Regions from separate parts of the Mycobacterium conspicuum genome, predicted to be linked through region 2. Evidence: predicted binding sites of a transcription regulator. Region 2 holds the regulator's gene; each other region holds the start of a gene.
What was found. Region 2 encodes LexA, which represses DNA repair genes until DNA is damaged. Its sites were predicted from a motif close to CGAACANNTGTTCG; they were not measured.

Region 1: the regulator LexA is predicted to act here: its motif matches at 961-974, upstream of G6N66_RS03800 (error-prone DNA polymerase).
Region 3: the regulator LexA is predicted to act here: its motif matches at 918-931, upstream of ruvC (crossover junction endodeoxyribonuclease RuvC).

The regions. Positions count from the first base shown of each region.
Region 1 covers NZ_AP022613.1:794,523-796,786, forward strand. Annotated here, with positions in the region: gene G6N66_RS03795 (wax ester/triacylglycerol synthase domain-containing protein) at 1-760, opposite strand, end outside; gene G6N66_RS03800 (error-prone DNA polymerase) at 989-2,264, shown strand, end outside.
Region 2 covers NZ_AP022613.1:1,757,131-1,759,394, reverse strand. Annotated here, with positions in the region: gene G6N66_RS08495 (LysM peptidoglycan-binding domain-containing protein) at 1-417, opposite strand, end outside; gene lexA (transcriptional repressor LexA) at 703-1,371, shown strand; gene G6N66_RS08485 (LGFP repeat-containing protein) at 1,375-2,264, opposite strand, start outside.
Region 3 covers NZ_AP022613.1:2,075,702-2,077,965, forward strand. Annotated here, with positions in the region: gene G6N66_RS10105 (DUF2617 family protein) at 1-198, opposite strand, end outside; gene G6N66_RS10110 (DUF4178 domain-containing protein) at 204-815, opposite strand; gene ruvC (crossover junction endodeoxyribonuclease RuvC) at 953-1,507, shown strand; gene ruvA (Holliday junction branch migration protein RuvA) at 1,504-2,097, shown strand; gene ruvB (Holliday junction branch migration DNA helicase RuvB) at 2,147-2,264, shown strand, end outside.

The DNA of each region.
Region 1 (2,264 bases), 960 kb from region 2:
CCCGGTGCAGCAGGACGGTACGGAAGCCCTCCGTGATCGCGGCGAGGGCGACGTCGTTGGCGGTCACGCCGAACTTGCGGCAGACCGCGTCGACCGCGGCGACGGGAACCCGCACCGTGCCGTACCGCCGCATGGTGGTCACCGGACGCGATAGCTGCGCGCCGGGCCAGATCACGGCTTCCGCCGCGCGCGTGAACGCGCCGGCCGAAGCCCGCAGCAAGGTCTCGGCCCAGGTCCGCGTGGGCGTCTCCGAAACCGGTTTGACTCCAACGTGATTGGCGAACATGTCGCCGTCGGCGTCGTCGCAGAGCCGGGTAAGAAGGTGTGCGGCCGAGACGCCGTCGGCCATGCGGTGGTGCACCTTCATCAGGATCGCCCACTTCTTGTTGCGCAGGCCTTCGATGATCCAGCACTCCCACAGCGGACGGTCCAGATCCAGCGGGCGCTCCAGGGCATGGGTGATGGCCTGGAACAACTCGGCGTCGTCGCCCGGCTGCGGCAGGGCCACCCGGCGGACATGGTGGGCGAGGTCGAATCCCGGATAGTCCGTCCAGTCCTCGCCACCATCGAACGGATGCGTCAGCAACACCTGCCTGCACCGCGGTATCGCCTGGATTCGTTCTGCCAGAGTCGTTTTGAGCAGATCGTAGTCGGGGACTGCACCGTCGACGACCGCGACCGCGGCGATCGCCAAGCTCGCCCGCCGAGCCGGATCCTGAGCCTTGAGATAGCCGGCGTCAGGTGCCATCAGCTGTGCCACGGTCCATCCCCGAAAGTCGTTTTTTCAATGTGTACCAGTATCCGGCGAGGGCCCGCCCGGCGATAGGCCTGGCAGGTTAAGAACGTGTTTTGTTGTTAAATATGCGTTTAACTGCAGCGACAGTCTCGCGGCCGCCGCCGACGGCAAATTCCCCTCAGGCCGTTCCAAGGTATGCGGCCGTTCGGCCCGTACTTCTATATCGAACATACTTTCGATAGACTATCGCGCGTGGGATGGTTCAACGGCCCGCCGAGTTGGGCGGAAATGGAGCGGGTGCTCGACGGCAAGCCGCGCCACGCCGGTGCGCCGCCCATTGCGCCCCACGACCTCAACGACGATGTTCCCTTGTCGCGCAAGCGCGGCAGGTATGAGCCGCCCGGCGGCGAGAGGGCGGCCCGGTCGTCCGTCTCGTACGCCGAGCTGCACGCGCATTCGGCGTACAGCTTTCTCGACGGCGCCAGCACCCCGGAGGAACTGGTCGAGGAGGCCGCCCGACTAGATCTGCGTGCGCTGGCGCTGACCGATCACGACGGCCTGTACGGCGCGGTGCGGTTCGCCGAGGCGGCCGCGGAACTTGACGTGCGTACCGTGTTCGGCGCCGAGCTGTCACTGGGATCGCAAGCCCGCACCGAGCAGCCGGATCCGCCAGGCCCGCATCTGCTGGTGCTGGCCCGCGGCCCGGAAGGCTACCGTCGGTTGTCGCGGCAGCTGGCCGCCGCGCATCTGGCCGGCGGCGAAAAGGGTAAGCCCCGCTACGACTTCGACGCGCTGACCGAGGCGGCCGGCGGACATTGGCACATCCTCACCGGATGCCGCAAAGGTCATGTGCGCCAAGCGCTTTCCGAGGGCGGCCCGGACGCGGCGGGACGGGCGCTGGCCGATCTAGTGGACCGGTTCGGGCCGGGCCGGGTGTCCATCGAGCTGACCCATCACGGGCAACCGCTCGACGACGAACGCAACGCCACGCTGGCCGGGCTGGCGCCGCGCTTCGGGGTCGGCGTCGTCGCCACCACCGCCGCGCATTTCGCGCATCCGTCGCGCAGCCGGCTGGCCATGGCGATGGGCGCGATCCGGGCGCGGCAGTCCCTGGACGCCGCCGCCGGGTGGCTGGCCCCGCGCGGGGGTTCGCACCTGCGGTCCGGCGAGGAGATGGCCCGGCTGTTCGCGCATGTGCCCGATGCGGTGACCGCCGCCGCCGAGCTCGGCGAGCAGTGCGCATTCGGGCTGGCGCTGATCGCGCCGCAGCTGCCGCCGTTCGACGTGCCCGACGGGCACACCGAGGACAGCTGGCTGCGCCGGCTGACCATGGCCGGCGCGCGGGACCGCTACGGGCCCGCCGACCAGGCGGCTCGCGCTTACGCCCAGATCGAGCATGAATTGAAAGTCATTGCGCAACTGAAATTTCCGGGCTATTTCCTGGTGGTCCACGACATCGCCCGGTTCTGCCGGGACAACAACATCCTGTGTCAGGGCAGGGGCTCGGCGGCCAACTCCGCGGTCTGTT
Region 2 (2,264 bases):
GCGGATCCGCTCGGCGACCCGCCGCGCCGGCGCCTGGGGCGCCACCCGGGCCGCCACGTCCTGCAGCGATTCACCGCTTTCCACCCGCACCACGCCGAGCCGGTCGGGCACCTGGGCCGCAGCGCCGGAGTCGCCGTTGGCCAGCTGCCCGAAATGAGCGACCAGGCCAAGCCAAAGGGTGACGATGCCGGCCAGCAGCGCCAACCCCACCGTCGTCGCGAGCGGGACCGGACGGCGGCGATGGGGAGCCACCGACATCGCGACTCCGCCACCGCGGTAGACCATGGGCGCTCCGGCCGGCCGCGATGGTGCCGGCCTTCGCGACCCGGCCACCGGACGCGGCACCGGGCGCTGAACCCGACGCTGCACGGCGCCAGTACCCGACGGGTGCGACGGGATCGTGTGGATGAGTGTCATCTGCCTACCTCCGGACCGGGATTTCTCGCTCGTGTGTTCGACTGTAGTCGCTCGCATGTTCGAATACCGAACATTTGAGCGAAGCGTGTCGCCCGAACGAAACGCTAGACCAGACCACCGACAAGGTCTGTGCGCCGCAACCCAGATCGTGGCCTGTCATGGAGCACAAATACCCGATCCCGGCAAGAGTTACACACTTGTGATTCTCGGCCCGATCCGGGAGCTCCGACACGCGGTCTCGAACACATGTTTGATTCTTGGGCGTGGTGCGGCTACATTCATGCCATGGGCGACAGCAACGACATCTCAGCAGCCAGCGGGCTCACCGAGCGGCAGCGCACCATCCTGAACGTCATCCGCGCTTCGGTGACCAGCCGCGGTTACCCGCCGAGCATCCGCGAAATCGGCGATGCCGTCGGCCTGACCTCGACCTCCTCGGTGGCACACCAGTTGCGCACCCTGGAGCGCAAGGGCTACCTGCGGCGCGACCCCAACCGGCCGCGGGCCGTCGACGTGCGGGGCGCCGACGAGGCGGTGACACCGCCCAGCACCGACGTCGCCGGCTCGGATGCCCTGCCGGAACCCACGTTCGTGCCCGTGCTCGGGCGCATCGCGGCCGGCGGTCCGATCCTGGCCGAGGAAGCCGTCGAAGATGTGTTCCCGTTGCCGCGTGAGCTGGTCGGTGAGGGGACCCTGTTCCTGCTGAAGGTGGTCGGCGACTCGATGGTCGAGGCCGCGATCTGCGACGGCGACTGGGTGGTGGTGCGACAGCAGAACGTCGCCGACAACGGCGACATCGTCGCGGCCATGCTCGACGGTGAGGCCACGGTCAAGACGTTCAAGCGCGCCGGCGGTCAGGTGTGGCTCATGCCGCACAACCCGGCGTTCGATCCGATCCCCGGCAACGACGCGACCGTGCTCGGCAAGGTCGTCACGGTAATCCGCAAGGTATAGACGTCAGTCGGCCTTGACGAAGCCGCTGGATAGCGCGGCATCCTCACTGGCGAACCAGATTTCGGCGACCGTGTCGTCGTAGAGCGCGCTGTCGGGCAGGTAGTACAGGCCCGAGCCGGCGCTCGCCTTCACGGGGTAACCCTCGGGCACCTGGTAGGGGTCGGCCAGCGGCATGTGGATCGTCGGGCGCCGCGCGGGCGCCGACGGCTGCGCGGCGGCCCCAGCGGGCTGGGCGGGCTCGTCCTCCTCGGCGCCGTTCACCGCGGCGTGGTGCCGCCCGGTTCGTGCGGTCGGGGGAGGCTCCGAATAGTCGGGCTCGGCGAACACGTCGTCGGAATAGACGTCGTCGCCCGCCACCGTCTCCGGGGGGCCTTCGGAGAAGACGTCGTCCGGGTGGACGATGTCGGGAAGCGGCCCCTCGGAGAAGACCTCATCCGGATACGCGACATCCGGCGGAGGCCCCTCGGAAAACACGTCATCTTCGGCGGCGGGCTCCGGCGGGCCTTCGGAGAAGAGGTCCTCCGGATAGGCGTCGTCCGCAAGCTCGGCTTCGGCAGCGCCGCGGAACACGGCACGCGACAGCGCCGGATCCGACACGACGGGCGTGGGCGTCGTGTCCACCGCGTCGGGATCGTCGGCGTCGAGCTCGTCGGCGCGTGCTCCGGGGAACGCCGCGTCGGCGACGGGCCAACGCGCGTCGGCGTCGTAGCCACCGGTGTGATCATCCTGGTAGTCCCCCGCCGGCGCGCCCGCACGGGCGGCACGACGCGCGTCGCGCCGCCGCCACCAGCCCAGCACCAGCAAGCCCACCAACACGACCAGCAACACCGCCGCAACGGCGGCCACCAGCCACCACCACTGCCAGGCGAAGCCCTTGGCGTGGGGTGCGGTCG
Region 3 (2,264 bases), 320 kb from region 2:
GCACGAAACCTGTTCGGAGAAAACACCTTCCACGACGACGACATGGGAGGCGCCCAGGACCCCGAGCACGAGTACCCCGCCGTCGGGGTGCTCCAGCCGGCAGCTTGCCAGCGTCGGCGGCGCGGGCGCGTTGAGGGCGAGCTTGAGCCGTTTGCCGTCCACGTCGGCCGGCGATACGGCGAGTTGATGAAGCGGCATGGGTGCTACGGCGAGCTGGGTGGGGGCGCGGGGTAAACGGTGAGCTCGCCGGTCGACACGGACTTGCCGGTGGAAACCTCCCACGGCATGCCCGGGCCCCAGCGCTCGAAGGACAGCAGCGCGCTTTCGTCGGCGTTCGCGTAGTCGACGAAGTCCATCTCGCCGCCGGGCGGCAGGCCCGTCGTGCCCTCGGTGGTGTAGCCGGCGCGGCCGCGTTCGGACTCGCGGAACGTCACACCGTCGACCACGTGATCGCCGCCGGGTTGCAGCGCGACGAGGTCCTTGCGGGTGACCCACATGGCCAGCTCGAGGCGCCCGTCGTCGTCTTCGACGCTGAACCAGAGCGGCTGGTCGCCGCCTTCCAGCAGGTGCTCCCACCACACGAACGGGCCTTCGCGGTAGGTGACCGACCCGCGGACCACGTAGTCCACCCCGCCGTAGCTGACGATGGCGCCGGGCCCGAGCTGCTGCGGGCCGAATTGCGGTAGGGCGCTGGCAAACGAGAGCGGATCCTGACGTCCGCTGGGCCGGGCTTTGGGCCGGCGCAGCGCGACGACCAGCACCACGATGGAGGTGACAAATAGCACCGCGGCCAGCGCTATCAGCAAAGTCCCCACGCGCACCCTTCCGTAGTGGGGATTAAGTTAACAGCTTTGTTTGAGTCCTCAAGGCGTTCCGCGTGTCCTACCCGGCGGTGTCGGTCCCACCGACTACGCTATCGAACAGCTGTTCGGTTTGAAGTGGGGAGCGTGCGGTGCGCGTGATGGGCGTCGATCCCGGGCTGACCCGGTGTGGGCTCTCGGTCGTCGAGGGGCGGCGCGGGCGGCAGGTCGTCGCGCTCGACGTCGACGTGGTGCGCACGCCGTCGGATCAACCGGCGGCCCAGCGGCTGCTCGCCATCAGCGACGCCGTCGAGCACTGGCTGGACACCCATCAGCCCGACGTGTTGGCCATCGAGCGGGTGTTCTCCCAGCTGAACGTGACGACGGTGATGGGCACCGCGCAGGCCGGCGGTGTGATCGCGGTGGCCGCCGCCAGACGCGGCATCGACGTGCATTTCCACACCCCCACCGAGGTCAAGGCCGCCGTCACCGGTAACGGTGCCGCCGACAAGGCGCAGGTTACCGCGATGGTCACCAAAATCCTTGGGCTGCAAGCCAAACCGACGCCGGCGGACGCCGCCGACGCGCTCGCCCTGGCGATCTGCCACTGCTGGCGAGCGCCGATGATCGCCCGCATGGCGGCCGCCGAAGCGCTGGCCGCGCAGCACAAGCGCGACTACCTGGCGAAAGTGAAGGCCGCCCGATGATCTCCTCGGTGCGCGGCGAGGTCCTCGAGGTGGCGCTCGACCACGTGGTGATCGAGGCCGCCGGCGTCGGCTACCGCGTCAACGCGACGCCCGCCACGCTGGCCACGCTGCGAACCGGGACCGAGGCCCGGCTGATCACCGCGATGATCGTGCGCGAGGATTCGCAGACCCTGTACGGGTTCGCCGACCACGACACCCGCGACCTGTTCCTGACGCTGCTGTCGGTCTCGGGCGTGGGACCCCGGCTGGCCATGGCGACGCTGGCCGTGCACGACGCCGCGGCGCTGCGCCAGGCGCTGGCCGACGGCGACGTCGCCGCGCTGACCCGGGTGCCCGGCATCGGCAAACGCGGCGCCGAGCGCATGGTGGTGGAGCTGCGCGACAAGGTGGGCCTGGTCGGCGCCGGGGCGAGTGCGCCGGCGGTGAACGGCAACGCGGTGCGCAGCCCCGTCGTGGAAGCCCTTGTCGGCCTTGGCTTTGCGGCCAAGCAGGCCGAGGAGGCCACCGACAAGGTGCTCGCCACTGACCATGATGCGTCGAGGTCCGACGTGCTACGCGGCGCCCTGTCGCTGCTGGGGAAGGCGCGATGAGCCGCGCCGGCGACGATGCAGAGCGAAGCGATGAGGAGAAGCGGCGCAGATGAGCGAAGACGAGTATGCCGACCGGGAGGTCTCCGGTGCGCTGACCGTCGGCGAAGGGGACATCGACGTCAGCCTGCGGCCGCGCTCGCTGAAGGAGTTCATCGGGCAGCCGCGGG